2 linked regions of the Gemmata obscuriglobus genome follow. Each later gene encodes a partner of the first gene's protein in a complex. Links are inferred from orthologs where the notes say so. Each region holds a gene or a part of one and is shown on either strand. Other genes may lie near its edges.

Region 1 (14,533 bases):
GCCGAACCGGAACCGGACCCCGGGGCCACGCTCCTCCCCGACTCGCCCGCGCCCCCCAAGGCCGAACGGGCGGACACGTGCGCCGTCGGTCCCAAGCGCATCCTGGTGGTCGAGGACAACGACGCGAACCGGGTCATGCTGTGCCGGCGGCTCGGCTCCCGCGGCTTCCAGACCGTCGAGGCCGCGAACGGCCGCGAGGCGCTCGACGCGGTCCGCCGCGCCCCGTTCGATCTGGTGCTGTGCGACATCATGATGCCGGAGGTTGACGGGTACGAGGTGCTGCGGCAGCTCAAGGCCGACCAGAACTTACAATCGCTACCGGTCATCATGGTCTCGGCGATCGACGAGACGGCCGAGGTCGTGAGGTGCATCGAGATGGGGGCCGAGGACTACCTCCACAAGCCCTACGACCCGGTCCTCTTGCACGCGCGCGTGAACGCGTGCCTCGACAAGAAGCGGCTCCGCGACCAGGAGGTCGCGTACCTCCGGGCCGTGGCGGCGCTGACCCGTGCGGCCGAGTTGGTGGAGCGGGGCGAATTCGACCCGAAGTTGCTCGCGCCGGTCGTAGCCCGCGGGGACGATTTGGGCCAACTGGCCCGGGTGTTCGACCGCATGGCTCGCGAGGTGCAAGCCCGGGAGCAGCGCCACAAGGACGACGTGCGGCACCTCACCCGGATCGAGTTCGACGCCGCAGAAGTCGCTCGCGAGGTGGCCCGGGTGACCGCGTCGGCGGCGTTCGAGAAGGCGGCGCGGCTCGCGGCCGCGGCCCGCGCCCGGCGTCTGGGCGAACCGAGCCCGACGACCGAAACCGTCCTCCTCCACAAGCTAAAGTGAGTGCCAGTCGGTCACGGCTTCAGAGCGGGAAGCGGCACCCGCACGCCGAGATCGTCGCCGCGCGGCTCGTCGTCGCGCCCGCGCCCGCCGTCATCCTTGCCGTTCTCCCCCATGCTGTAGAAGAAGTACCCCTTCTCGGCCGGCTGGTAGGTGAGCGGCTTGCCGGTGAACAGGTCATCGGGAACGGCGGCCATGTACTTGGGCGCCAGGTCGGCGAGCTTCGCCGGGTACCGGCCCGTGTCCTTACGGTACGCCGCGAGCGCGAACGCCAGTTGCAGGTTCCGATCGGTCTGCGTGGCGCGGTCGAACGACCACTGGCATTTTTGCAGTCCGGGCATCACCAGCGCCGAAAGCACATCCCCAATCTCTTTGCCAACGAACTTTCCCGGGTTATTGGCGCGAGCCCACTTCTGAAGTATGTTCAGGTCGCGGTTCTTGCGGGCAACCTCGTCCAAATCTGTTCCAACAGCGTTGAGCTGCTTCTCGCGCGCCGCGCGGTCGGTCAGCCGCATGGCGGCAACCATCTGGTCGAACGCCGCGTTCATTTTCCGGAACGCCGGCTCCCACTCGATCATGTCGAGCGCCTGGGCCTCCTCCGGGGTTGGGTGGTCGGGTCCGTCCTTGCCGCTGCGGACCATTTGCAGCACGTCCAGCGCATTGAGACGCTCCCCGAGGTCCACCACATCGGCCGCAGGTGGTGCCGCGGGAAGGTCTCGCAGTTCCTTCAGCTTCGCGAGCAGTTGCTGGGAGCTCAGGTCGGTGTGTTCGAGGTAAGCCAGCGTGGCGTTCGCAGCGATGGCGCGCACCGAGATGCCCACGAGCGATTCGATGAACGTGGCCCCGTGCATCAGGTGGAGCCCCAGGCGGTGGCACGCGATCAGGTCCGCCCAGGCGGCATCGAGCTTCCCCTCGTGGGTGCGGAGCAGCGCCCGCGCCACGAGTGCCTGCGCGAGTGCCCGGCCGCTCTGCGTCGAAGGGATCAGGCACCCCATGATCGAGCTGATGTCGTCTTTGCGGTTCGACACCAGCGGGTTGAAGTACGCCGGGCGCCGGGTCGCTTCGATCACGACCGCGAGGGGCTTCTCGTTGAGTTCCAGCCACTCGGCGACCCGCGGAAGCTCCTTGGCGGACCACGCACGCGAGGCCGCCCGGGCTTGCTGGTCGTAAAACGCCCGCGCGTCTTCGTCACTCAGTTTCGTGCGCCGGGCGTAGCCGCGTCCGCTTACGAAGTAGTCGCCGGCTTTCGGCGGTTCGACGATCCCGAGGCGCCGGAAGTACTCGGGCGGCATCGAACCGTCGTCCGGCTTCGGCCCCAGCGCCTTCCAAATCAGCACGTTCGCGTTCTTGTCAGGCGTGATGCCCGCGCCCAGTCGGTCGTTGAGCGCGGCCTCGTAATCGATGTACCCGTTCTTGTCGAGCGGCCCGGTGACGAAGGTGGTGTCCTTCGCCACCGGCACCTTCGGGACCGGCGGTTCATCCGCGGCGCACACCAGCACGAGCGACGACAGCAGAGCGGCGTTCATCGGTCCCTCGCGGAACGAGGATGGGTGTCAGTTCTTCTTGAGCGGCGGGAGCGGCATCCGGATCGGGAGGTCGTCGCTGCCGAGGGGCTCTTCCCCGTAAGTCGTGCCGTCGTCGTCCTTACCGTTCACACCGAAGCTATAAAACAGATACCCCTTCTCGGTCGGCTTGTAGACGAGCGGCTTGCCGGTGAACAGGTCGTCGGGAACGGCGGCGATGTACTTGGGCGCTAGATCGGTGAGCTTCGCCGGGTACCGGCCCGTGTCCTTCTGGTACGCGGCGAGCGCGAACGCCAGCCGCAGGTTCGCCGCCGTCTGCTCGCCGCGATCGCAGGCCTGTTGCACCTTCTGAACGGCTGGGGTCAGCAGGCTCATGAGGGTGTCGGCGAACAACTTGCCGAGCGCCGGCCCCGGGTCCTTACCGTCCAGAATCTTCTTGATCTTCGCTTCGTCCACGAACTCCTTTTTGACCGCCGCGAGTTCCGCCTCGAATTTCTCGTACGCCTTCGCACGAACGTCCCGGTCCTTGATGCTCAGCACCTCGGCGAGCCGGTCGTACCGGGCGTTCATCGTCCGCATCACCACGGTCCAGTCGATCACCTCGAACACCTTCTTCTTGTTCGGGAAGGCGAGTTCCGCGTCCAGCGCCCCCGCGAACGGGTCGGCCCCGCTACCCGCGCGGCGGATGTTCTGGAGCGCGTCCAATCCCATCATCCGCTCCGAAAGGCGGACCGTCTCCGCCAGCGCGCCGGGCCGGGGCACCAGTTGAAGGTCCTTGAGGCACTGCGCGGCCTTCTTGGCCGTGAGGCCCGGGTGGTCGAGGAACGCGAGCGAGGAGTGGTTCGCGATCTGGCCGATGGCGACGCCCACCAGCATCTCAATGAACGTCGCGCCACGGCTGAGGAGCCGGCCCAGGCGGTGGCACGCGAGCAGGTCGGCCCAGGCGTCGTCGAGCTTGCCTTCGTTCAGCCGCAGCATCGCCCGGGTGGTCAGGGCGTTGGCGAGTTCGCGGTTCTTTTGAACGGTCGGCAAGAGCCCGGCGATGAGGTTGCTCCCCTCGCCGGGTTTCCGCCGCGACACCATCGGGTTGAAGTACTCGGGCCGCTTGGTCGCTTCCAGCGCCAGCGCGAGCGGCTTCTCGTTCAGCTTCAACCACTCCGCGAGCGGGGGCACGTCCTTCGCCGCCCACGGGCGCCGGGTCGCGTCGCTTTGGGCGTCGGAGAACGCGACGAGGCGGTCGCCGCTCAGGCCCAGTTGCTTGACGGCGTAGGTTTGCGCGCCGACGAGGTACTCGCCGTCCTTCGGGAGCACCGGGATGTCGAGCCAGCGGAAGTACTCGAGCGGCAGTTCGCTGCCTTCGGGGGCGGGGCCGAACGCCTGAATCAGCAGCGCGTTCGCGTTGTTCTCCGGGGTGATGTTCTTGCTCAGTTCCGCGTGGAGGGCGACCTCGTAGTCGATGTACCCCTGCTTGTCGAGCGGTCCGACCACGAACGTCGTGTCTTTGCCCAGCGGCAGCTTCGGCGCCGGCGGCGCCTTGTCGTCGGCAGCGCCGACGAGCGCGACAAGCAGGCAAAGCGGGATCGCGAGAAACTTCATGATGCACCCGAAGGGGACGGCAGACTCGGAGATGGAAACGCGGAACCGCAGTGCGGCCGAGTCTTGTTTAACGTCTCGGTCCAGACTTCGTTCCACCCCGATCACGATTTCGCCCACTCAACCGGTGCGCCAAACGCACACAACGTCCCGGCCGGCCACACGAGGTGCGGGCCGCATCCCGTCATCACCAACGCACTCGCACAGGCGCGCGGATCGCGTTATCTTGTGACGCGGTATCTCGGATCACCAGCGAGCAGCGAACCGCATGCGATACGCCATTGTCGGGGCCGCGTGGTTGTGGGGGCTCTGGGCGCTCACGGTGTTGAGCGACACCGGCTTTGATTTCTGCGGAGCGGCGGTGTTGCTGTATCTCGGCGGCATCGTCGGGTGTGCGTGGCTCACTTACGGGCTGGCATCTCCGGTACAGTCCGCCTTCCACGGGCTCATGTGGCGTCAGAGGTGGACTGTGGGCAGCAAGAGCCATGTTGGTCTAAAGTTAGCGCCAGCTATTCACCTCTGACACCTCATGCGCCAACCGGTGTACCGTCAGAATCCGCTCGGTTCGTGTCGGCACACACACCTTTACGGCCCGTGGTGGCGCTTTCGCGAGTCCTGGGACTAACTGCCAGCGTGTGCATCAAAGCAGCCCCCGCGAGTACCAACGCAACGCACGAAATACGACGAATGGTACGACATGGACAGTCGCATTGCGTTCGTTCTTATGGCCCCGCTATGGCTCTGGGGCCTGTTGCCGTTGTGGGTATCGTCCGGCGGCGCAATCGATATTGTTGAAATGTTTTTCCTGATTTTCACCGTTGGCTGCGCGTCGTTATTCTGGCTGTTCAACGTGGCAATTGTGCTGAAGGCAGAGCGGTTCCGCACACTGGGAATCTGGCTTTCGGTTCCGATTGTGTGGGTCGCAGCGGTAGCGGTTTCAGCTTCCGACGTGCCGTTCCTGATTCGCTTCAGGCTAAGCGAACCGGACCTCCGGCAATACGCCCAAGCCGACGCGCCGAACCCGTCACACGACATGAGAGCGAGGCACCTGGGGCTGTTCGACATTTCCGACGTTTGGCGCCACGGAAGAACGGTCGCCTTCAGCACCGACGGAAAACTCTTCGACCGCGTCGGTGTGATCTACGCGCCGGACGGGTTGCCAGCGGAACCGCTACCGATCGAAGTCGAGGAATTGCTTCGCGCGCAATACACGCACCTGGACGGTCCCTGGTACAAGTTTGAAATCGGCGACTGAATTGTCGCGAACATGCGGGTTCCGGGTTACGCGCCAACCTTGGAATTCGGCTCACGCCGTCTCGCCCAGCACCGTTACCGTACCGCGGGCGCCATCGACGCGAACCATCTGTCCCGTCTTGATTTGCTGTGTGGCGCCGGGCAAGCCCGCGACCGCGGGTAGACCGAACTCGCGCGCCACAATCGCACCGTGCGACAACACCCCGCCCGTTTCCATCACCAGCGCGCTCGCGTGAACGAACAGCGGGACCCACGCGGGGTCCGTTGACGGGCACACCAGTACGTACCCGCCCTCGGGCGGCGCCGCGGTGGGCTCCGTGAGCACCAGCGCCGGGCCTTCGGCAACGCCCGCGGAGAGCGCCACCCCTTCAAACTTGCTCCCTCCTTCAGGAACCGGAAGCGGGCGGCCGATCGCGTCCAGGTCGTCGCTGAACAGCACCGGGGGCACCTCCAGCGACAGTTCCGCCTGCCGCCGCTTCCGGGCCGCCGCGATCTTGGCGGACAGGTCTTGACCTTTGATCAGGTCCGGCAGATCGGCCGGGGTGAGGAAGAAGATGCCGCCGCGCAACCCGAACCGCTGGTCCAGTTCGACCAGGGCGCGGCGGATCACCGCGTACCCCATTAGCAGGTAGTGCTTACCCGCCTCGCGCAGCCCCAGGAACGTGCGGAGTCGATCAACCTTCGTCGCGAGTTGATCGCGGAGGGGGCCGACGAGCTTCGCTTCTGCGGCGATCGCACCGACGGCCACCTCATCCGCGGGGCGCGAGCGCGAACCGACCCCGCGAATCAGCTTGTCCAGTTCCTGCGGCGCCTCGGACCACCTCGGCTGGGCGAGTTCCATCTCGTTGGTGCCGCGGTGCCCGAACTGGTCGAGGAAATCGGCCCGCGACAGGTGACCGCTCGCGAGGTCGCGAACGGCCTCCGCAAGGTTGGCCCCTTTCGGTGGCGCGGCCCCCAAACTCAGCTCCCCGACCGCGGCCCGGGCGCGTTCCTCTCCCAGCTTGGGCTTCAGGAACTCGAACGCCTCGGACCAGGCCAGGTCGGCGAACACGGTCGCCTTGAGGCTCTCGCGGGCGAAGTCCACCAGCGTCCGGTTGATCCACGCATGAAATTCCAGCAGAAGCGCGTCCGGCTCGCACCCGGACCACCGTTGAGTGAGCGCCTGCGCCACAGACCGGGCGAACGCGGGCGCCGTCTCCTGCTCGAACCGCTGCGCGAAGTCGGCGGACCGCCGCTTCGTCGTGTTCATCAGCCGCATGAGGCTCAACATCGTTCCGGGAAGCGCGAGCACGCCGAGCACGCACCCCGCCCCGGCCAGCGGTTTCAGCACCGGCTTGGGGTTCAGGGCCTTCCGCGGGTCCCGTTTATATTCGCCTAACGGATACTCGAAGGGGGGCCGGGAGAATTGCATCCGCGGCAGCCGCGACAAGTTGGCCATCGGCCGCCCCGCGACGAGGTCGAACCCCGACAGCGCCCCGAGGGCCGGGTCGGGCTCCGCGCCGAGGTCGCGGTTCATGGCCCCAAACCCGCCGTCGGCGCTCAGCAGCCGCTGCACCACGGCCCACGTCATCGGCGTCGGCGCGGGCAGCACCTCGCTCAGGTTGTACCGCACCCACACGGTCCCCTTCGGGTACGCCTTCGCCCGCAACTCGGCGACCACCACCCTCCGCACCCGCTCGCGCTCCGCGGCGCCCGCGGCCGTGATCGGCCGCGCCTGGAGCAGCGCGAACCGGCCGCCGGCGTAGGCCCACTCGATGTCGCGGGCGTCGCCGTAGAACGCCTCGACCCGGCGGCCCAGGTCCGCGAGGTCGGCGAGCGCCGGGTCCGTGAGGCTGAACTGCCGCTGAAGCTCCGCTGGGACGTGCTCCTCGGCCCCCCCGACCACACGAACGGCCTTCGAGCCGAGCGTGCGGCTCAGCACGGCACCGGTACCGCGATCGAGTGTGAAGCGGTCGGGCTGCACGCGCCCGGAAACGACGACCTCCCCCAACCCCCAGGCGGACTCGACGAGCATGCGCCGGCCGTCGGGGTCGAGCGGGTCGCGGGTGAACAGCACGCCCGCGGCCTCGGCCGGCACGAGCTTCTGAACCACCACCGCCATCGCGAGCGCGGCGTCATCGACGCTCTGCCGGCTCCGGTACGCCACGGCCCGCGCCGTGAACAGCGACCGCCAGCAGTGCTCGATCGCGTCCAGCAGCGCGTCCCCGCCCCGGACCCCGAGAACCGTCTCCTGCTGGCCCGCGAAGCTGGCGTCCGCGGCGTCCTCGGCGGTCGCGCTCGACCGCACCGCGACGGCCCCACCGCCGAGCGCGTCGTGCGCGCCGAGGACCGCCCGAACGAACCCCGGATCGGACCGCACCCCGCGCTCGACCAGTCGCCGGTACGCCTGTGTGGTGACCACGAACCCGCCCGGCACGGGCAATCCGGCGCGGGCGGTCTTGCCCAGACTCAAACCCTTCCCGCCGACGAGGGCCGCTTCGGCGTCGCCGATCTCTTCGAGCAAGAGCAGGTCCGGCATCTCACTTCGCCTTCTTTTTGAGCACCCCGGACTCTTCCAGCAGCGACCACAACTGCTCCCACACCGCCTCCGGGGGGAGCCCCTTAAGGCCCTTAGCGGCCCAGTGGTTCGCGGCGTCGGTGAGGCACCGGACCGCGTCGGTACGAACCGGGGCGTCGGACGCCGGGGAAGGGTGCCCTCCGGCCCCATCTTCCGGACGCGGGGTGTGGACCGGAGGCGGGACTTGCCCCCGCTTCCGCGGGCGCCCGTCGAGCGCCTCGTTGCCGATCGCGTCGGCGCGCTTGTTTTGCTCGCGCCGCACGTGCGTGATGGTGACGCTCTCGAACTGCTTCCGCAACCGGCACGCCTCCTCGTACAGCGTGCGCAGGTCCTCGTTCTTCACCTTGTACGCGCCCGCCATCTGCTTCACCATCAGCTCGCTGTCGCTGAACACCTGGAGCTGTTTCACCCCGAGTTCGGCCGCGAGCCCCAGCCCCTCCACGAGCGCCGTGTACTCCGCGACGTTGTTGGACGCCGTGCCGATCGTGTCCGCCTCCTCGACGACCGGAAGCCCCGGGCGCGCGAGCACCACCGCGTACGCGGCGGCCCCAGGGTTCCCCCGCGACGCCCCGTCGATGTGCATGGTGGCCGTATCCGACATCTCCGCACCGCCTTCCGTGCCGGGCTCTTAGAATGCTCTTACATTCTGCGGATGTGATCGTACCGCGGACAGCACCCGCCGGCGCGGTCGGTTGCGCCCGCTCGGCACACGCGGCAGGCACGAATGACTCAGAACTGGCTGATCCTGGAAACCTCCGGCCGGGTCGCTCGCGTCGGACTGGCCCGCGCCGGTGCCATTGTGGGCCGCGCCGAACTCGATTCCTCACGCCGCCACGCCCGCGAGATGATGCCGACCGCCGGCGCTCTTCTAAAAGCCGAATCGCTCGCGCCGCAGGATCTCACGGGCGTGATGGCGAGCACCGGGCCGGGCAGCTACACCGGCCTCCGCGTCGGCCTCGTGACCGCCAAAGCGCTGGCTTACGCCCTTGGATGTGAACTTCGGGCCGTCGGGGCGTTTTGGGCCGTCGCGCACCAAGCGCCCGCAGGGGCTCAGCACGTGTGGGTCATTTCGGACGCGCTTCAGGGGCAAGTGTACGCCCAGCGGTTCGCGCGGCAGCACGACGACTGGCTTCCGAGTACCGATCTGCAAATCACTTCTGCCAAAGATTTTGCGGCCGTAATTGTCCCAGAAGACTGGCTGAGCGGTCCCGGGCTGGCGGTGTACGATTCCCAGCTCACCGCCACCAACCCGCGGGTTAACGAGACCGACCGCGAGCCGCGCGTCGAGAGCATTTTTGCGGTGGGGAGCCGACTCATGCGACCGCTCACCCGTGAAGAAATGTTTGCACTAGAGCCGCTGTACCTGCGTGGCAGTTCCGCTGAGGAAAAAGCGAATGAGCCGCGCGGGTGACCGGACTCACCCGCGCGGCTCGTTCGTGATCCGCTGTTACTGCTTCGGCAGCGGCATCGGGGCCGGGAGTTGGTTACCCGGCGTCACGGTCGTACCGGGGGTGAGCGGTTGCGGCGAGCCGATCGAGGGCGATCCCTGCGACGAAACCACGATCGGCGGGTAGCCGGTCACGTCGATCGGGCCTCCCGAGAGCCCGACCGGGATGCCCGGTGCACCTCCCGCACAGCCGTGGCACGGCGGCGCGATGGGGCCGACGACGGGACCGCCGACCACCGGACCGCCCACGACCACGCCGCCCGGCTCGCCCAGGATCGCCCGGCGGGTCTGGATCGGGTGGAGCAGAGGGTGTACGCCGGGGCCGCACGACAGGCACGGGTGGTTGGCCCGGAACCGGGCGATCGGGTAGCACCCGGTCACCAGCAGTTGCGAAACCGCGGCCACAAGGCCGAGGCACAGAAGGCGCTTCTTCATTGTGGTGGACTCCTTTACGCGGCAAATCGCGGCGTCCCGCTGCCGACGCATGAATCATGCGCGGGGGGCGGAGTCGAGCAACTTCGGCGGAACGAATTCAGCCGGAGTTTAGGAGAATTCGAGAGTGCTGGCGCGACGGGGAAAACCAACCCGGTTGGCGAAACGGGTCCGTTCGTGACGGTCGTGCGGGCTCGCCGCCCTGCGCCCGCTGCCGTTTGTGCGACGTGCGCGGGTTCGCAGGTTCTGCTCAAGGGGTTTGCGGTTACGGCGCGGCGCTCGGGACGAACCCAGCGGGCAACGTGCCGCGGTCCGGGCAGCACGGCGGCGGGGCGAAACTGCCGGAGGACGAATTGCAGTTCCGGCGGCACCCGCACCCCGACAAGGGCAGGAGGAGCGAGAACGCGAGTACGGACAGGAGAAAGCGGCGGGTTGTCACGGGAGTCGCTCCATCTGTGGTGTTGGCGTCGTCCATGGCGCGGCAGTTCGGTTAGTCCGGATTTCAATCTCGGGTGGCCGCGCACCGGGCACGACCGGTACCAATGACATCCAAATGTAGGGCCGACTTGCGACCTCTCAACTTGCGACTTGAGCGAAACTCCTGAGAATCCGTTCCCAGACGAATGATTCTGCGGGTTGTACCGAACAGGCACGTTTGCGAATCGCGGGGGACACGATCGGTTACACCGGTCGCACCGGCACCGGAGCCGACTTTTGATGAGCGAAACAGACAAAGTGCCCTTCTACGACGTGCGAATGAAGGGGTTCCGCGAGCGCCCGAGCGTGGGAGCCGTTCTCGAACTCCTCGATTCACGCCTCCGGCCGCTGTCGCCGGAACCGGTCCCGCTGCTCGAAACGATGGGCCGGGTGCTCGCCGAGCCTGTTGTTTCTCCTGTCAATGTTCCGTCGTTTCGCAAGTCCGCAATGGACGGCTTCGCCGTTCGTGCCGCCGACACGCAGGCGCCAGCCCCCTTGGTGGTGACCGGCGAAGCGTTCCCGGCCCGCCCGTTCACGGGAACAATTGGGCCAGGTGAGGCGGTGCGGATCACGACCGGCGCCCCTGTACCCGACGGGGCCGACGCCGTCCTGATGGCCGAGTTCGCGCAACTGCAACCGGACGGACGGGTGATCGCCCGCTCACCGCTCGCCGCCGGGAAGAACGTTGTTGCGATCGGCGAGGACGTAGCGCGAGACCATGAGGTGCTCCCCGCCGGTCGCGTTTTGCGCCCCCAAGATGTCGCCCTGGCTGCCGCCCTGGGGGTGAACGTACTGCCCGTGCGCCGCCGGCCGCGGGTCGCGGTACTGGTGACCGGGAACGAACTGCTCCCGCCCGGGTCGCTCCCCGACGGGTTCAAGACCGCAGACAGCAATTCGCCGATGCTCGCGGCACTCGTGGTTCGTGACGGGGCGAGTGTGCAGCCGGTGCGCTACGTCCCCGACGACTTCGGCATCACGTGCGACGCCGTGCGCGCCGCCGCGGCAGAGGCGGACGTGGTTCTGATCACGGGCGGCACATCGGTCGGGGTCGAAGACCACGTACCGCGAGCGGTGGCGGAACTCGGCGAGTTGGCGGTTCACGGCGTCGCGTTGCGCCCCGCCGGGCCGACCGGGATCGGGTTCGTCGCGCGCGCCGCCGTGTTCCTGCTGCCCGGTAACCCGGCATCGTGCTTGTGCGCGTACGACCTGTTTGCGGGGCGTGCGATTCGACAGCTCGGCGGGCGCCCGCGGGGTTTGCCTTACAAAAGCGAAGAAGTCAGACTGATGGAGCAGGTTCAGTCCGCGCCCGGCCGCACCGACTTCGTTCGCGTGGCGCGCGCGGGAGGCGGTGTCGCGCCGGTCACCGGCGGCGCGGCCAGTCTGAGCGCGTCGGTCCGAGCGGACGGGTTCATCTTGGTGCCGCCCGAGCGCGCGGCGTTATTTCCGGACGAACCGGTAACGCTGTGGCTGTACGACGCGTAAAAGCACCGCGGCCGCAGAAAAATCTAAATAAACGCGCATAAGAACCACATCGCCACACCTTGTCTTGTTTCTGCGTCGCACCCGTCCGCGGTCGCCATTTCGCTTTCCGCTTTCGCGGAACGACTTTACGGCGTTAGACCGGGCTGTTACCTGTCAGGTTGTTCGACAGTTGCTTCCCGTGTACAGATCCGGAAGCGCGCGTAACGCCGCGCAGCGGAGGGGCAACGCGTTCCCGCCGCTTTACAGGCTCCGTGCTGCGAACTGAAAACGGGGTGCGTTCGGCCCCGACCTTTTGATGCGCCCAGCATAACGGGCAAAAACCTGTAAATCGCAGCAAACCAGCCGTTTGACCCGCCGCGCAACGGTGTCCTAGGAAGTGGTAACTAAGACGCTCGACCCGATCCGGACCGGCCCCGCCCGGCCGTCGACGAGCGGGTGCCCGCGAGGGCACCGACCGAGCGCCACGTGCCCGCCGCGAGGCCGGGACACGATACAGCGAGGTCCACTCCCGAACCGGTCCGCCGCGCCGACTCGCACTCGGCGCCCGGACGGTTCCGCCCGACGCGTGTCGCACGGGCGCACGATTACCCGACACTCACAGACCACCCGTGACAGCCGGTCGGACCGGTGCGGGCGCGCACGCGCCCCCGCACCGCCGTCCCGTGCCCCGCCACGGACCGAGGCACCCGCATGTTCATTCGGACCGGGCCGACCGGAAGCACGACCGCCACCGCCCTCCGGCTCGAACAGCTCGAAACGCGTGACGTGCCCGCGATCGTCTTCCAGATCGACTACTCGCGCGACGCCGGCGGGCTGTTCAACAACCCGGAAGCCCGGGCCACGCTGGAGCGGGCGGCCAGCGACCTGGGCGGTTTGCTCAGCGCCAACCTGGCAGCCATCTCCCCGGGCGCCGGGGGCACCTGGACCGCGTCCTTCACCGACCCCGCGACCGGCGGCCGGCTGACCGTCCCGAACCTGTCCGTCGGCGCCAACACGCTCGTCATCTTCGCCGGGTCGCGTGACCTGCCCGGGACGACGGCGGGGTACGGCGGGTACGGCGGGAGCAGTATCTCTGGCACCCAGGCGTGGATCAGCTCCGTGCAGACCCGCGGGCACTCCGGGTTCGCGCCGTGGGGCGGCAGCGTCACGATCGACACCACGCAGAACTGGCACTTCGGGCTGACCACCGACGGCCTGGACCGGACCGAACTGGACTTCTACTCCGTTGCGATCCACGAACTGGGTCACATCCTCGGAATCGGCACCGCCCCCCAGTGGACGAGCCTGGTCCGCAACGGCGCGTTCACCGGGGCCAACGCGACGGCGGTGTACGGCGGGCCGGTACCGGTCGACGGCGCCGGCGCGCACTGGGCCGACGGCGTGATCGTCGGGGGCCAGCCGGCCAGCCTGGACCCGAGCACCACGATCGGCTCCCGCATCCTCTGGTCGGCCCTGGACTCGGCTGCTCTCCGCGACCTCGGGTGGGGCACCGCCGCGCCCGCGAGCCCGGCGCCGGCACCGTTCGCCCCTCCGGTCGAGGGGCAGCACCCGGTCGCGTTCACCGGCAACACCGACGGCACCGTGTCGCTGTTCATCGTCTCGGGCGACACCCTGAGCGACACCGGGCGCCGGCTCACGCCGTTCGCGGGCTACCGCGGGGCGCTGCGGGTCGCGAGCGGCGACTTCAACGGCGACGGGGTCACCGACTACGCGTTCACCACCGGGGCCGGGCCGCAGGCCGTCGTTCAGATCATGGACGGGCGCGACGGCTCGATCATGGTGGGGCAGACGGTCATCTTCCAGGGGTTCATGGGCGGGCTGTTCCTGGCGGCGGCGGACATTGACCACGACGGCAAGGCGGAGCTGGCGGTGTCGGCCGACGCCGGGGCCGGCCCGCACATCCAAACGTTCCGCGTGGCCGGCGGAACGCTGCAGGTCCAATCGAGCTTCTTCGCGTTCGACAACCCGGCGTTCCGGGGCGGGGCGCGGGTCGCCGCGGGCGACATCAACCGCGACGGGTTCGCGGATCTGGTGGTGACGACGGGGGGCCAAGCGGAAGGGCGGGTGGCGGTGTACAGCGGGGCGGACCTGCGGAACGGGGTGGCGACCCGGCTGACGCCGGACTTCATCGCGTTCTCCGGGCTGTGGTCCGGGCTCAACGCGGCGGTCGGGGACATGGACGGCGACGGGTACGCGGAACTGGCGATCACCCCGGACCGCGGCCCGGCGCACATCAAAGTGTGGTCCGGAGCGACGCTGACGGCCAACGCGGGCACCCAGGCGAGTTCGCTGCCGCTGCTGGCGAGCTTCTACGCCTTCGCCCCGAACGACCCGAGCGGGGCGCGGCTGTCGCTCCGCGACACGAACGGGGACGGCCGCGCCGAACTGATCGCGGCGAGCGCGAACCGCGAGAGCTCTTACGCCCGGTCGTTCAGCTTCGAGCAGGCGACCGCCGGGGGCGGGAACGCGCCGTCCACGGCCCCGTTCGGCACGCCGATCACCTACGACGGGCTGTACGCCGGGGTCCAAGTCGCGTCGAGCAAGGTCCCGGCGCCGGCGGCCGACCCGGCGGCCCTGCCTGGTGACGAGGTGTACACCGTTACGACCGCCCCGATGCCGAACAAGTGCGGGTGCGGCGGCTGCACGGCACTCGCGCAACTCGCCGGGAACGCCGACTCGCTGGTTCCAACGATCCCGGTCGTGTGAGCGGGCGGCGCCCGCCCGGGTCCGGAAGCGGGCGCGGCATCAAGGAAGCGGAACGTCCTTGAACGTGAACCGCACCTTGTACTCCAGAACAACCCAGTCTTCGACGATGACGCGCCGGGCGGGTGCGTTGAACCAGCCTGACGGGCGCCCGAACCACCCGGAGATGTAACAATCGTCTCCGGATCGTTCAGATCCGCTTCCCGTCCGGGGCAACCGGTTACCCCAGATGTC
Region 2 (14,566 bases), 940 kb from region 1 along the record:
GCTCCGGTACACGTACACCGGGCTCAACGGCGACGGCACCGACTTCATCGGGTTAGGTATGGTCGGCTCGATCCCGGCGGCGCTGATCGGCGAGGCCCACGCCGATATGAGCCCGGAAGACGTGTACGGCCTGCACTGCTGCTGGGAACTGGAAGTGACCGACGACCCGCGGGCGCCCGACCGGCGCTCCGCTAAGGCCGGTCGCGAGTTGCTGGGCATCTGAGCGCGGGGCAGGGGAGGGGCTACCGGTCGCGGCTGCCGGCTGTGCCCGGGGTGGGGCACACGCCCGCCCGGGACCGGATCGGTCGATCCAAGGCCGCATCGGCGCGAGGGCGTCACCCGCTGCGTGACGACGTTTGTTTCGTTGTTTGGCTTGAGCTGTGTGGGCTTCTTGTCGGATGTTCGCTTGTGAAGTGCGTGCCACAGACCTTCTACCGGCTAGCCGTAGCTTCTGGCCTTCGGCGACGCTTTGCGTGCCGACGGCCGGTTCACGGCCCCGAGTTTGAACCGGGCCACGAGTTCGCGGAGCTGTGCGGCCTGATCCGTGAGTGTTTGGGCGGTGGCGCTCATCTCCTCGGTCTGGGAGGCGTTCCGCTGGGTGACGGTGTCCATCTGGCCCACCGCCTTGTTCACTTGTTCGATCCCCGACGCCTGGTCCTTGCTGGCCGAGGCGATCTCGGCCACGATCTCGGTGACCCGCTTGACGCTGGACACGATCTCCGCCAGGGTCGCGCCGGACCGGTTCACCAGGTCGGTACCGGCGTCCACCTTTTTAACGCTGTCGCCGATCAACCCCTTGATCTCCTTGGCGGCGGTGGCGGACCGCTGGGCCAGGTTGCGGACCTCGGCCGCGACCACGGCGAACCCGCGCCCCTGCTCGCCGGCGCGAGCGGCCTCGACGGCGGCGTTGAGGGCGAGGAGGTTGGTCTGGAACGCGATCTCGTCGATGGTCGTGATGATCTCCGCGATCTTCTTGCTGGACGCGTTGATCTCGCCCATCGCTTCCACCGCCCCGCTCACGACCGAGCCGCCCCTCTCGGCTACCTCGCGGGACCCGTTAGCCAACTGCCGGGCTTGCTGCGCGCTGTCGGCGCTCTGCCGCACCGTGGCCGTGATCTCGTGCAGCGTGCTCGCTGTCTCCTCCAGGCTGCTCGCCTGCTGCTGCGCGCCCGTGGAGATCTCTTCGCTGGCGCTCGACAGTTGTGCGGCCGCATCGGCCAACTGTTCGGACACCTCCCGCACGCTCTCCAGGGCAGAGCGGACCGCACCGATCGCCTCGTTGAGCGCGGTGCCGACTTGGGCCAACAGGTCATCCCCGAGCGACGGGACGGTCTGAGCGAAGTCGCCGCTGGCCATACGGTTGACCGCGCTGAGGATCGCTCCGGCTTTGCGCTTCTGCTCGGTCAGGTCGGTGGCGAATTTCACCACCTTGTAGGGCTTGCCGTCGGCCCCCATGATGGGGTTGTACGAGGCCTGGAGCCAGACCTCTTGCCCGGCCTTGTCCACCCGTTTGAGCTCCCGGATCACCGATTCGCCCCGGTTCAGCTTGGCCCAAAACTCCCGATACTCGGCGCTGGCCGCGTACGCTTGGTCCACAAACATGCTGTGGTGCCGCCCTTTGATCTCGGCCAGCGTGTACCCCATCGCTTTGAGAAAGACATCGTTGGCGGTCCGGACGTTGCCGTTCATTTCAAATTCGATCACGGCAAAGGACCGTTTAATCGACTCGATCTGCCCACGGGAGTCCGTGTTGGTGGCTTCCAGTTCCAGTTGCCGGGTGATCACGTCCCAGGTGACGAGCGTCCCGAGCCGAGCGCCCGTAACGGAGAACACCGGTTGAACGCGCAACTCGAGCGTTTCCGGCCCAACACGGATGTTCGTCACCGGGGGGATCGTGCTCGCGCTCGCCAGCACCCCTCGCTGGTGCGCCGGGCGCTTGTGGAACACATCGATCGAACTGCCCACAAGCGATTCCGCGGGGATCGGCAAATATTGCTGAAGTCGCTTGAGCGTTTGTATGGTCGCCGGGTTGGCGTACCGGATCACGAACTGCGTGTCGCAGTACATGACGTTGAATTTAATCGCGTCGAGGATCTGGACCGGCACTTCGATGGGCAACCGGTGCCCGGTGTGCGAAGGGGGGCTGGTGACGTCGCCTGTCGCTCCCGATGCGGCCTTGAACAAACGGCTCAAGAGTCCCATGAAGATCCTCTAGTGAGTGTTCGGTCGACGGGGCTGTCGCCGCGAAGGGTTCTCACGCGGGGCGGCGACGCGTTGACACTTGTCTGTTTTTGAAGCAGGTGAAGGCTGTGATGATGTTGTCGCTAATTAGAGTATACACTCTTTTTGTCGGTATTTCTCCTGTCAAGAATATTGTTCGGTGATAGTGCACCGGATTTGCCCGAGGTTCTCCAATGGAACAGAATTAGCTCTGTCGGGTGATGGCGGGTGTAAAGCGGTTCAGCCCGAAGGGCGCCCGGCGCGATGCGGTGTAAGTGAGCCGGGCATAATAGGTTCACAGCCGGGCCGGTCAGGGGCGCGATTCGCGGCTCTTGCTTGATTCGGATCAGATACCGGCTGACTGAGATCCACTCTTGGCGCAACTTTCAGGTGGCTCGAAAAGTGTCGAAGGTGCTTCCACACTTTCACCGAGATCCGCCTCGATTCGGTTGGCCTTGATGCCGTATTGCGCGGGGCCGCGTGTGGCAGCCGACCCGGTTTCACCCAAAATGGCTTGGCAGCCCTATACTTGCACCGCGGCGCGGCCAGATGATGCCCCGGCACGCCGTACCGTAATGAGGTGCGCGATGGACTGGAAATCGTTCTGGAAGGTAATCGAAGACGCCTACCGGCCGGACGCGATCGACCACTTCGAGGCCCTCAAGGAGCGGCTCGGCGATCTTAAGTGGTTCGAAGTGATCGAGTTCCAGGTCAAGTTCGACGAGGCCATCAGTTCCGCGAACCTCATCGACCTGTGGGGCGCCGCACACCTCATCAACGGCGGCTGCTCGGACGACGGGTTCCGGGACTTCCGGGTGTGGCTGGTGGGCCGCGGGCGGCACGCCTACGAACACGCGCTGAAGAACCCGGACTCGCTCGCCGACATCCTCGACGGCGACCCGGTGGACGGGTTCGGGCTGGATGCCTCCGCGCTACGGGTGTACGAAGAGAAGACTGGGATGAGCGACTTCTACGCGCGACTCGACCGCGCCGAGGAGAACGCCCCGCCGCCACCGCCCGAGGGTACCGACTGGGACTTCGATGACCCCGACGAGATGCGCAAGCGGTTCCCGAAGCTGTGCCATCTGTACCTTGTACCGCCCGAGGGGCCGAACGAAGAGGGAACGTCGTAACCCCGGCCGTGGCGAGCCGGCCGCACAGGGAAGGGCGGTTCCAGGCAAAAGCTCTGTCCGCCCGCCGCCACGACCTCCGGCGTTTCAACGGCGCGGGCAAAGCATGTTATATCTTATTCTGAAGCCCACCTGCGCTGAGTTGCCGCACATGCCCGATCCATCGGACGTCACCGCCGTTCGTCCGCCCGATGGGGCGCCCGAGGCGACCGCGGTACGCCCGGTTCCGAGCACGGTCGACGAGACACTCGTGCGGCCCGCGCCGCAAAACCCGGCGGGCGCCCAAACCAGCGTGATGCCGCCGCGCACCGTATCGACGGGGTCGGCCGGGTTCGCCGAAGAGACGCGGCAACTCCTGCGCAAGCGGTTACTGGTCACACACGGCTCGATCGGGCTCGTGACCGGCGCGGTCGCCTTCCTGGGGCTCACGGGGCTTGCGCCGGTTCCGGAAGAGGCCGGGTTGGGGCGCTGGGCGGTCGGGCTCCCGCTGCTCGTGTTCGCTCAGAGCGTCGTGGGGCTGGGGTTCCTGATTCGGTATCCAGGGGCGTCGCTCACGGCGCTCCGGGCGGTTGAGGTGACCGAGTTCGGTATCATCGCCGGCGCCGGGTTCGTTGCCCGGTTCGTGGTGCTCGAAACCGACGCGGCCCCGTCGCCGGACGCGCGGTACCATCACCTGCTTTACCGGTTCAACTCGCTGATGACGGGGCTGCCGCTGCTGTTCGCGATCGTGCTGTACGGCGTGCTCATTCCGAACACCCGCCGCCGCAGCCTGATCGGGTCGGCGGTGCTGATCTCGGTGCCGCTTGTGGCCACGGCGATGGCCGCGGCCGCCAACCCGATGGTGCGGCCGACGCTCGCGTACGTGCTCCCGACGACGGCGCTGCCGCTGTTCATGGCCGGCGTGATCGCGGTGTTCAGCGCCGCCCGCTCGAGTACGCTCCAGCGGCAAGCGTTCGACGCGGTGCGCGAGCTGAAGCAGTTGGGCGCGTACACGCTGCGCAAGCGGCTCGGTGAGGGCGGGATGGGCGAGGTGTGGCTCGCCGAGCACCGGCTGCTGAAGCGGCCGTGCGCCATGAAGTTCGTGCGGGCCGATCTGGCTTCCGAGCCCGCCACCGCCGCCCGGTTCGAGCGCGAGGTGCGGGCCGTTACCGGCCTCACGCACTTCAACACGGTCCGCATCTACGACTACGGGCGCGGCAACGACGGCAGCTTCTACTACGTGATGGAGTACCTCGAAGGGCCGACCCTCGACCGCTTGGTGAAGGACCGGGGGCCGCTGGCCGTCGGCCGCGCGGTGTACCTGCTGCGGCAGTTGTGCGGCGCGCTGTCGGAGGCGCACCGGGCCGGGATGGTCCACCGCGACCTGAAGCCCGCCAACATTATCATTGCCTCCCTCGGCGGGCAGCGTGACGTGGCCAAGCTACTCGACTTCGGACTGGTCCAGGACCACGGCTCTTCGAGCGACGTGAAGATCACCCGCGCCGGGACGGTCCTGGGCACGCCGGCGTACATGTGCCCCGAGCAGGCCGCCGGCGAGAGCGTGGACCCGCGCGGCGACCTGTACTCGCTCGGCGCGGTAGCGTTCTTCTGCCTCACCGGGCGGCCGCCGTTCGAGGGCACGAGCGTCGGCAAGCTGATTAACGCGCACCTGACACAGCCGGCCCCGGACGTGCGCTCCGTTCGCCCCAGCGTGCCGGCCGACCTCGCCGGCGTAGTCGCGAAGTGCCTGGCGAAAGAGCCGGCGGAGCGATTTCAAACCGCATGCGCACTGGAAGCCGCACTTGCGGCGTGCGCGTGCAGCACCGAGTGGACCGCGGCGCTGGCGGCGCAGTGGTGGGAGCCGCCAACTACCGGGACCGCGAGCGCCGCGCCCTCTGCTACACTGGTTCTGTAGCGCGGCAAAGCACCGGGAACGCGTTCGCCGCGCGCCGTGCGGGCAAGATGCTCGCGGCCCCAGGGACGAACCGAGTGACGTACTTCTTGGCCCTCGAAACTTCGTGCGACGAAACTGCGGCTGCGGTGTTCACGGACGAACTGCAAGTGCTGTCCAGTGTGGTGGCGTCGCAAACGGACCTGCACGCTCGATTCGGCGGGGTCGTTCCCGAGATCGCGTCCCGCGCGCACTTGCGGAGCCTGCTTCCGGTCGTCGACGACGCGCTCGCGCGTGCCCACATCGGGTTGAAAGACATCGGCTGTGTGGCGGTTCATAACACCCCCGGTCTGGTCGGGGCGCTGCTGGTGGGTGTGAGTGCGGCGAAAGCGCTTGCGTTCGGGCTGGGGGTTCCGCTGATCGCCGTGAATCACGTTGCGAGCCACATCTTCGCGTGCCGGCTGGCCGCGGGCCGCGACATTTTCCCGTGCGTCGGGCTCGTGGTGAGCGGCGGGCACACGGCGCTGTTCCGGTGCGACACCGCGCTGTCGATGGAGTTGCTCGGCGGCACCCGCGACGACGCCGCGGGCGAGGCGTTCGATAAGGTGGCCGCGATTCTGGGACTCGGCTTCCCGGGCGGGCCGGCGGTCGAGCGCGAGGCGGCGGCGGGGAACCCCAAGGCGCACGATTTCCCGCGCTCGTTCATCCACGACGGCCGGCTGGAGTTCAGCTTCAGCGGGCTGAAGACGGCAGTGATGTACGCGTGCCACGGACAGGACGTGAAACGCGCCACCCCGCCGGGACCCGGGCAGAAGCGGGCCGACCTCGCGGCGAGCTTTCAGTCGGCGGTGGTCGATGTGCTCGCGATGAAGTGCAAGCAAGCGCTGCGCAAAACAGGTCTCGCCCGGCTCGCCGTTGGGGGCGGCGTGAGCGCGAACAAGCCGCTTCGAGCCGCGCTGGAAGCGATGTGCAAGAAAGAGGGAGCGGACCTGTTCATTCCCCCGCTGTCGCTGTGTACGGACAACGCCGCAATGGCCGCGCTGGCGGTCGAGAAATGGAAGCAGGGTGCGTTCGCGCCCGACGACCTGGACGCCGAGCCTAACTGGCTTTGATAGAAGAGTATTCACCGCGGAGAGAGGGCGCGGTAGTGTCGGTTGGTGTGGAGGGCGTGGTAAAGAGTATTCACCGCAGAGAGCACGGGAAGGCGCAGAGAGGAGGCATAAGAAAAGAGTTCAGTTAACTCTCTTGGTGCCTTCTCTCCGCGCCCTCCCGTGCTCTCTGCGGTGAATACTCTTGCTCTTGGTTTTATGCCTTGGCTTCTTCGGGAGCAGGAGCGGGCGCGGCGGCCGGCTTCGGAGCGGCCTTCTTCGCTTTCCGCTTGGCTTCGCGTTCGGCCTTCACCTTGGCGAGCCGTTCCTTCTCGGCCGCGGCGAATTTTTCCATCTCGGCGTTCACGGCAAGGCGTTCTTGCTTCGGAAGGTAGACGCCCGGCCCGAGGCGGGCTTCGTACCGCTTGCGGCGCTTTTCGGTCGCCTTCCGGGTATCGCTTGCGGGGTTCCCCATTATCGACTCCTTATGCTGTGTGTGTGCCCTTGACTGATTCGGTTTAGGGTATCGGTCGGACACACGAACGTCGAGTGCAGGGCGCGTCAATGGACCTGGAAACGTTTCGCGAGTTGCTGAGCCCCACGGGGCAGCGATTACTGCGCCAGGCCGTTTCACTCCAACCGACGGAAACCACGTTTCTTACGTGCGCAGCAACGCTCCGAAAGCACCACGCACCGGCCCTCGCCCAGGCCGCACTCGAAACCGCCCTGCTGCGAACTAAAGCCCGCGAGAAGTTCGCTGATGCGGCCCTCATGTACTTCACCCGCGAGGCGCTGGAGCAGTCCACGAGTGAAATCGTGGGCCGGCACCGGGCGCGGCGGTTCGCGGAGTTCGGGAACGTCGCGGACCTGTGCTGCGGGATCGGTGCCGATGCGATCGCCTTGGCGCGTGCCGGGTTGACGGTGGCTGCTGTCGATCTTGACCCATTACGGGTTGCCATGTGCGGGGCCAACGCCGCCGCGCTCGGAGTGACCGACCGCGTGCGCGGTATCGCGGGCGACGCGCTTGCGGCTCCGCTTCCGGACGCCAGGGCCGCGTTCGCGGACCCGGATCGCCGGGCGAACGGTCGGCGGTTTCTCGATCCCGAAGACTACTCTCCTTCCCTGGGCGCACTTCGCGGACGGTTCGGAGCGGACTTCCCGCTCGGGGTGAAAATCGCACCGGGGGTCGCCAAATCCGATATCCCGTCCGCCGCAGAGGCCGAGTTCGTGTCGCTGCGCGGTGAGCTAAAGGAGTGCATATTGTGGTTCGGGCCGCTGCGCCAGGCGGTCCGCCGCGCGACCGTCCTCCCCTCCGGCGAGACGCTAACGGGTGAAGGCGAAGCGTCACCACCGCCGCCGCTCGCGGAACGGGTGGGTGAAGTACTGTACGACCCCGATCCGGCGGTCACGCGCGCCGGGTTAGTTCCTCAACTTGCGGAACGCCTGAGCGCCGAAGCGACCGACTTCGAGGTACAACTTCTCACCGGCGGGGCGCACGCCCCTACGGCCTTTGCGACCGCATACCGAGTTGAGCACGCGGCCCCGTTCCACCCGAACCATCTGCGCGACTACCTGCGCGAGCGGCAGATCGGGCGGGTCACGGTCATCAACCGCGGCTCGCCCGCGGACCCGGCCGAGGTGGTGAAGAAGTTGAAGCTCAAAGGCCCGGGACACCGAGGGGTGTTGCTCACGCGCGTGAGGGGGGCGCACACTGCGGTCGTGTGTGAACGGCTCGGTTGAGATTGACGTAACCGACCCGCCCGGCCATACCCCCGATAAACCGGCCTGGAACCCGCGGGGGTGTGCGATGGTTCGTATAGGAGTCTTGATGAGCGCACTGACGTTCGCGACTGTGGTGCTCGCTAACCCGCCGGCGCCCGCGCCGGCCAACGACCTCGACAAGGTGCAGGGCTACTGGAAGCCGCTCCAGTGCGAGACCGAAGGTAAGGCCATGATGCCCACGGAGATCATGAAGCAGGTGACCGCGGTGTTCGATAAGAGCGAGTATTTCCTGTACTTCAAGGACTCGAAACTGGACAAAGATGGGAAGCCGATCATCTTCCGCCTGGCGCTAGCAAACATCACCCTCGACGCAGCTACCGCACCAAAGGCGATCACATTCGAGTTCGCCGACGGGCCGCAAAAGGGCAAGAAGTGCCACGGCATCTACGAGTTGGCCGGGAACCAGTTGAAAATGTGCTACGGCCCGGTCGATAAGCCCAAACCGACCAAGTTCGAATCGCCCGCCGGCAGCAACTACTTCCTCGAAACCTGGGCACGCCAGGCGAAGTGATCACGCACCAGAGCGGGGCTCGCGCGCCGAGGAACGCACTGCCCGTAGGTGAAAGGTCTCTCGGGGCGCGTGCCCCCGCTCGCCGGCCGCGTACAATTCACCTGCCCGAACCCGCCGCGCTACGGGCGTGTCACGGGTATCATGATTACCCTCGAAGCAACACAGGCTGCCCCAGCCCTCATGGACGCTCACACGCTCGATCTCCTCGGCTTCGAGAAGGTTCGCGAACTGCTCGCCGGATACGCCGCATCCACCCTCGGTCGCGACCTCGCGCGCCAGACCGAGCCGTCGCTCGACCCCGGCACGATCCGCAAGGAAATCCAACTCACGACGGAAATGGTCGAGGCGCTCGGGCTGAACCAGGCGCCGCCATTTGCGGGCCTGCACGACGTCCGACTGGTCGCGCGCCGGGCTCAAATCGGCACCATGCTCACCGCCGAGCAGCTCATTGAGGTGGCCGAAGCACTCAACTGCACCGGGGCCATGTACCGCTACCGGATGCGTCTTGCGGAACACCTCTCGGGAATCATCGACCACCTCTCCGGGATCGAAGACCTCGGCACCGTCGGTAAGTCCATTGGGGGGTGCATCGACGGGCGCGGGCACGTCCTCGATATGGCCAGTCGCGACCTGGCCGCGGTGCGCCAGAAGCTCTTCGATCTTGATGAGAAGGTGAAGGCCGAGATCCGGCGCCTGTTGCGTGACCCCGAGTTACGCAAAATCCTGAGCTATCCGAACGCGACCGTCCACGGGGACCACTACGTGTTACCGGTGTCGGTGAACCACCGGCACAAGGTCAATGGTGTGGTCCACCGCGTCAGCGGGACCGGCGAGACGGTCTTCATCGAGCCCGCCAGCATCGCCAACCTGAGCGCCGAGCGGGTGCAACTGAAGGCCGACGAGGACCGCGAGGTGAAGCGGGTGCTGCGGCGGCTCAGCAGCGAGGTCGGGAAGGTCTCGAAGCCGCTGATCTACTCGCTGGAAGTGATCGCGAAGCTGGACCTCATCACCGCAAGGGCTCGTTACGCTCGCGACTTCAACATGTGGCCGCCGGACGTGAACACAGAAGGAAAGCTGTGGCTCCGGCAAGCCCGTCATCCGCTGCTCGAAGCGATGTTCCGCAACGACCCGGTCGCTGAAGCACCGCCGCCCGGCTCCGGCAGCTCCGCACCGAGTTCCAAGCTCAAAACGCGCTCGGTAGTTCCGATCGATATCCGGCTCGGGATCGGGTTTAACCTGCTGGTGATTACCGGACCCAACACCGGCGGCAAAACGGTAACGCTGAAAACGACCGGGCTCTTGTGTCTCATGGCGCAGTGCGGGATGCACATTCCCGCGGGCGAAGGGAGCTTAGTCCCCGTCTTCCGCCACATTCTCGCGGACATCGGCGACGAGCAAAGTCTGGAACAGTCCCTCAGCACGTTCTCGTCACACATCACGCGCATCAGCTCCATCTTCCAGGTCGCAGACGAACACAGCCTCATCCTGCTGGACGAATTGGGCGCGGGTACGGACCCGACCGAAGGCGCGGCCCTCGGGCGCGCGATCCTCGATCAGCTCGATTCGGTGCGGGGCCGCGCCATCGTGACGACGCACCTCGGTGACCTGAAGACCTACGCGTTCAACAACGACCGGGCCGAGAACGGGGCCGTCGAGTTCGACATCGAGACGATGCGCCCGACCTACCGGCTGCACATCGGCCAGTTCGGGATGAGCAACGCGCTCAAGATCGCCCGGCGACTCAAACTGCCGAAGGACCTGCTGCGCAAGGCGCACAAGTACCTCAAGAAGCGCAAGGGGAAGAGCGGCGAACTGGCCCGACTTCAAGAGCTGCGTCTGGAAGCCGAGCAGGCGAAGGTCGACGCACTAGCGGCCCGGCACGAGGCCGACCGCGAAAAGGAGCAACTGGCTCGCGAGCGTGCGGCGCTCGATAACCAGGCCGCCGAGCGAGCGGCTCTCAACGAGCTTCGTGCGACGCTGAAAACGGGAACCGTGGTGACCGTGCAGCGGTTCGGCTCGACCGGAAAGGTCGTGAAGGTGGACGCCAAGAAGCAGACAGTCACCGTGAGCGTTGGCATCGGGCAGTGGGAAGTCCCTTTTGAAGAGATCTTCCCCGCGTAGCGTTTGCCACGCGGGCCGCCGTGTGCAAGCCCGCGTGACAAAACACTTACCATGTAGCGTCTTCTGGCTGATTCGCCGGCTCTTGCTGGGCGGGAACGGAGCCGAGCATCTCCGGCTTCACCTTTTCCAGATAGCTCACCAGTACGCCCAGCATCGCCCCTTCCACGGCCACAACAGGCAAGTGGGCGAGCAACACGAGCTGAGCCAACCGCTCCCACTCGTACTTTCCGCCCAGAAGCAGCGCCACGAAATTCAGCAGGACTGCGGCCGCAACGGCACCGCCCCCGAGCAGCACGCCGCGAGCGAACGCCGGCACGCCCAGCCGGCGCAGCACCGGGTACAGCAACCCCGCCGCGAGTGCGGGCACGCCCACGATGCACGTGTTCAGCCCCAACGTGGACCAACCGCCGTGCTGGAGTAACGCAAACTGCAATCCCAGTCCGATCGATACCGCCAGCGGAGCGCGGCGCCCCAGCACCACACCCACCAGACCGTTTAAGATCAGGTGAACGCTCGTTGGCAGCACAGCGAGCTTGATGTGAACGCTCGACGCCACGAAGAACGCGGCCGTCAGCACCCCGATGCGCGGGACCTCGTCCTCGCGCACCCGGTACAGCGCGACCGCTAGCAGCAGCGCCATCCCGGCGAACCCGGACGCCAACCACACGTCGGAAAGCGCCCCATCGCCCAAGTGAACCGCGAACAGTGCTGTGTGCATGCGTGCGTTTCTGGAGCGCGGACCTCTGGTCCGCAAATGCGATCGTGTTCAGTCCGCGTGACCGAACCGCCGAGCGCACTTGGCACTCGAACGGTCCGTGGACCCAAACCCCGGGCGCGTTACTTCCCACCCACCACCGCGACGCGGGCCGGCGACTTCTCCACGTCGTCCAGTTCGATACGCAGGTCGTCGGTGCGCTTCGAGCGGTCGATCAAGATTGTCACTGTCTGGACGCCGGTCTTGAGGTCGAGCACCGTCTCCGGCTTCGGTTCGACCGGGACGTTGCCGACGTAGGCCGTCAATCCGGCTATCGCGTTGAACTTGAGCTTCGCCGCGCCCGCGGTTGTCACGTCCAACTGGAACCGGACCACGCTCTGCGGCGCGGTGTCGGCCCACACGGTGAACTTCGGCAGCTCCGCGAGCGGTAAATCGCCCGACGTTTTCGAGTACCCCTGCGACCACGTGAACGGCGCGTCCGGCTCGGCCGCGGCGCTCACGCGGGCGCGACGGAACGCGTTCAGGTTCGTCGGGCTCGGGTCGATCACCTGCCACCGGCGCACCAGCCGCGCCTTGCTCGGGGCGTAGCTCCCGCCCACCTTTCCGAGTTCCGACAGGTACTTCACGAGGTCCGCGAAGTCCTGCTTCGTGAGCGGGTCCGTCAGCCCTTCGGGCATGAGCGACTTCGTGGACTTGCTCTGTTCGGCGATGTCCTTCACCGGGACCGTGATTTCCTTATCCTCCGCGGTGCGAAGGACGAGGAGCCCGTTCGCCTCGCGGATCTTGATCCCCTGAAGCACCTTGTCCTCGACGGTGACAACGCGAGTCACGTCGAACCCTTCCTTGATCGCCTTGTGCGGCAGCAGGAGCGAGTCCACGAGGTAGTCGGGCTGCGCGCTGGCGCCGATCGACGTGAGGTCCGGGCCGACCTGCCCGCCGGCGCCACCGTAAGCGTGGCACGCGACGCACTGAAGCTCCTTGCGCCGGAACACCACTTCCCCCCGTGCCGCGTCACCGGTCTTGAGCGCATCGGCGGTAAGCGCCTTCACCTCGGCATCGGTGGGCGGCTTGCGCGGTGCATCGAGCCCGCCCGCCTTCGTGAGCGCCGCAACGAGGTCGTCCGCGGGCTGACCGTTCGCGCGAACGGCCTTCAGCCCGATCTTCGCCACATCGGGAGCGAACTTCTTCCCCGTGAGCGCCTTCGCCAGGGTGGCCGCTCCTCCCTTTCGGTTGACGAACGCCGCGAACAGATCGGTCAACTCCTCGTCGGGCTTGGCGTCCGCCAGAAACTCCGTGGCCTTCATTGCAGCACTGCTCGCATCTAAACCGGTAAGTGCAGCGATCGCGAGCCGGCGAATCTCTGGCGCATGCTCTTTGTTGCAAAGGCTGGTAATAAACGTTTTCGCGCGTGCGTCACCGAACGAGATGAGCCCTTCAAGGCCGGCCGCGCGAAGTTCTGCGGTGATCGTGATCGCTGCTTTGGTCGCGCTCGCGACGCCCTGCAAATCTTCGCGGAGTTCCTCCAATTTCCATAGCCCGGCCAACTGAAGGGCCGGTTGCGCAGCGGGCGTGTTGAGCCGGCCCAGGATGAAAGGACGCAGCGCGCCCGCGGCGTTCTTGGCAGGACCGACCTTCCGCTGCCGAACAGCGTCCTCAACCGCACGCATGAGCGCGAACCGATCGCCGTCGGATAGGGGATCGCCTACGTCCGCGAACTGCACAACACGCCTCAACTCTTCTGGCCCGCCGATCTGCGCGAGCAGCAAGTAAAGCCCACGGACGTTCTCCTTCGGCACCTTTCCGCCGTCGATCAGCGCGAGAACGGGCTTCACAGTGTCCTTGTTACCGATCGCGTTGAGCGCGAACGCAAGCTTCTTCGCATCGCCGCCGAACGTGAGCCGGCCCGCCTGGAACTCCGGCAGCCAGTACGGTTCAAGTTCGCGCACCGTCAGCCAGAGAGCGTAGTCAAGGGTGCGGTCCATCGGCTTATCGAGCGCCCCGAGGGCGGCCTCGACACCCCACGCCGACTGCATTTGAGCGGCCGCACGTACCGCCTCAAGTCGCACGCGTGGGCTCGCGTGCTGACAGCCATCGGTTATCCCGCTGCGGGTACTCCCTTGCGCCCAAGCCAGAGTGAAAGACTGTCCGAACCGACGAATCCCGGTCGCCACGATGTCGCTGTCTTTAGAAGCGAGCGGCAGCGAACGCAGTAGCCGAAGCGTACTCGCGTCTTGACCGGGCGGCCGATGGAATTCACCCAAAGCATCGCCCAGCCACATGATTTCGAGGAATTGGTGCTGGTTCGCAAGTTGGGGAAGATCGACCCCACGCAGGTACTTGTCTACCTCCGGCAGCACCTTCTCCGCGCCGCGCTCCTTGAGGACGCGCTTCGCCTGCTGGCGGGTCCACTGCTCCGGCGCCTTCAGTTGCTCCAGCAACTCGGGAACGGTGGCGTCTACGAGCTTGGGCGGCTTTACGAGGTCGCGACCCTTCGCGGTGACGCGCCAGATGCGGCCGTGCGTCTTGTCGCGGCGCGGGTCGCGGAAGTCCACCTCGCCGTGCTGGATGATCGGGTTGTACCAGTCCGCGATGTACAGCGCGCCGTCCGGCCCCATCTTCACGTCGATCGGACGAAACGCCGGGTGGTTGCTCTTGATGACTTCCGTCATTTCGCGGCTGGCGAATGTGCTGCCGTCGTCCTGCAACTTGAACCGGCAGACGCGGTGGCCGCGAAAGTCGTTCGTGATGAGGTCGCCCTGCCAGTCGTCCGGAAAGTGCCTCCCGCTGATGATTTCGAGCCCGCAATACTTGGGTGAACCGGGGTTCAGCCCGTGCAACAGCCGCTGTGCGTGCGGCCCCTGTGACGTGAGGTAATACCCGCCGGGGACGACGTGGTTGATGCCCTCACCCCCGGCCCCGTCGGTCGCGAACGACTGGCCGTACTTGTCGAACGCGTGGCCCCACGTGTTCACCCACCCGCGGGCGAACACGTCGAGTTCGGTTTTGTCCGGGTTGAACCGCCAGATCCCGCCCGCGTTGAGCCGCTTCACCCCTGTAGGGGTTTCGACGTGCGAGTGAATGTAGATCGACTGGTTGAAGTACAGCCGGCAGTCCGGCCCCCACCGGAAC

Evidence for each region.
Region 2: the proteins of tsaB (region 1) and tsaD are in contact, whole or in part, in a solved structure (PDB 4WQ4), measured with the Escherichia coli proteins. The link is inferred for Gemmata obscuriglobus from one-to-one orthologs.

What each region holds. Positions count from the first base shown.
Region 1 is NZ_CP042911.1:8,223,935-8,238,467, reverse strand. The notes cover bases 7,365-10,325. They hold tsaB (tRNA (adenosine(37)-N6)-threonylcarbamoyltransferase complex dimerization subunit type 1 TsaB), read left to right. Parts: upstream 7,365-8,482; coding sequence 8,483-9,169; downstream 9,170-10,325. Other genes in these bases: GobsT_RS38490 (hypothetical protein), read right to left, coding at 9,206-9,640; GobsT_RS34115 (ribonuclease HI family protein), read right to left, coding at 7,721-8,359; GobsT_RS34120 (PEP/pyruvate-binding domain-containing protein), read right to left, coding at 7,365-7,719. Also shown: GobsT_RS38495 (response regulator), read left to right, coding at 1-834; GobsT_RS34135 (hypothetical protein), read right to left, coding at 846-2,357; GobsT_RS34130 (hypothetical protein), read right to left, coding at 2,385-3,950; GobsT_RS34125 (hypothetical protein), read left to right, coding at 4,645-5,202; more of GobsT_RS34120, read right to left, coding at 5,254-7,364; GobsT_RS34100 (molybdopterin molybdotransferase MoeA), read left to right, coding at 10,355-11,596; GobsT_RS34095 (FG-GAP-like repeat-containing protein), read left to right, coding at 12,287-14,302; GobsT_RS34090 (hypothetical protein), read right to left, coding at 14,342-14,533. UniProt on the Escherichia coli protein: Required for the formation of a threonylcarbamoyl group on adenosine at position 37 (t(6)A37) in tRNAs that read codons beginning with adenine.
Region 2 is NZ_CP042911.1:7,279,200-7,293,765, reverse strand. Bases 4,332-7,325 are described here. They hold tsaD (tRNA (adenosine(37)-N6)-threonylcarbamoyltransferase complex transferase subunit TsaD), read left to right. Parts: upstream 4,332-5,318; coding sequence 5,319-6,332; downstream 6,333-7,325. Other genes in these bases: GobsT_RS30045 (class I SAM-dependent methyltransferase), read left to right, coding at 6,873-7,325; GobsT_RS39055 (hypothetical protein), read right to left, coding at 6,526-6,783; GobsT_RS30060 (serine/threonine-protein kinase), read left to right, coding at 4,332-5,244. Outside these bases: GobsT_RS30075 (hypothetical protein), read left to right, coding at 1-223; GobsT_RS30070 (methyl-accepting chemotaxis protein), read right to left, coding at 439-2,202; GobsT_RS30065 (DUF4240 domain-containing protein), read left to right, coding at 2,808-3,353; more of GobsT_RS30060, read left to right, coding at 3,502-4,331; more of GobsT_RS30045, read left to right, coding at 7,326-8,048; GobsT_RS30040 (TIGR03067 domain-containing protein), read left to right, coding at 8,137-8,601; GobsT_RS30035 (endonuclease MutS2), read left to right, coding at 8,782-10,722; GobsT_RS30030 (CbiM family transporter), read right to left, coding at 10,769-11,440; GobsT_RS30025 (PVC-type heme-binding CxxCH protein), read right to left, coding at 11,560-14,566.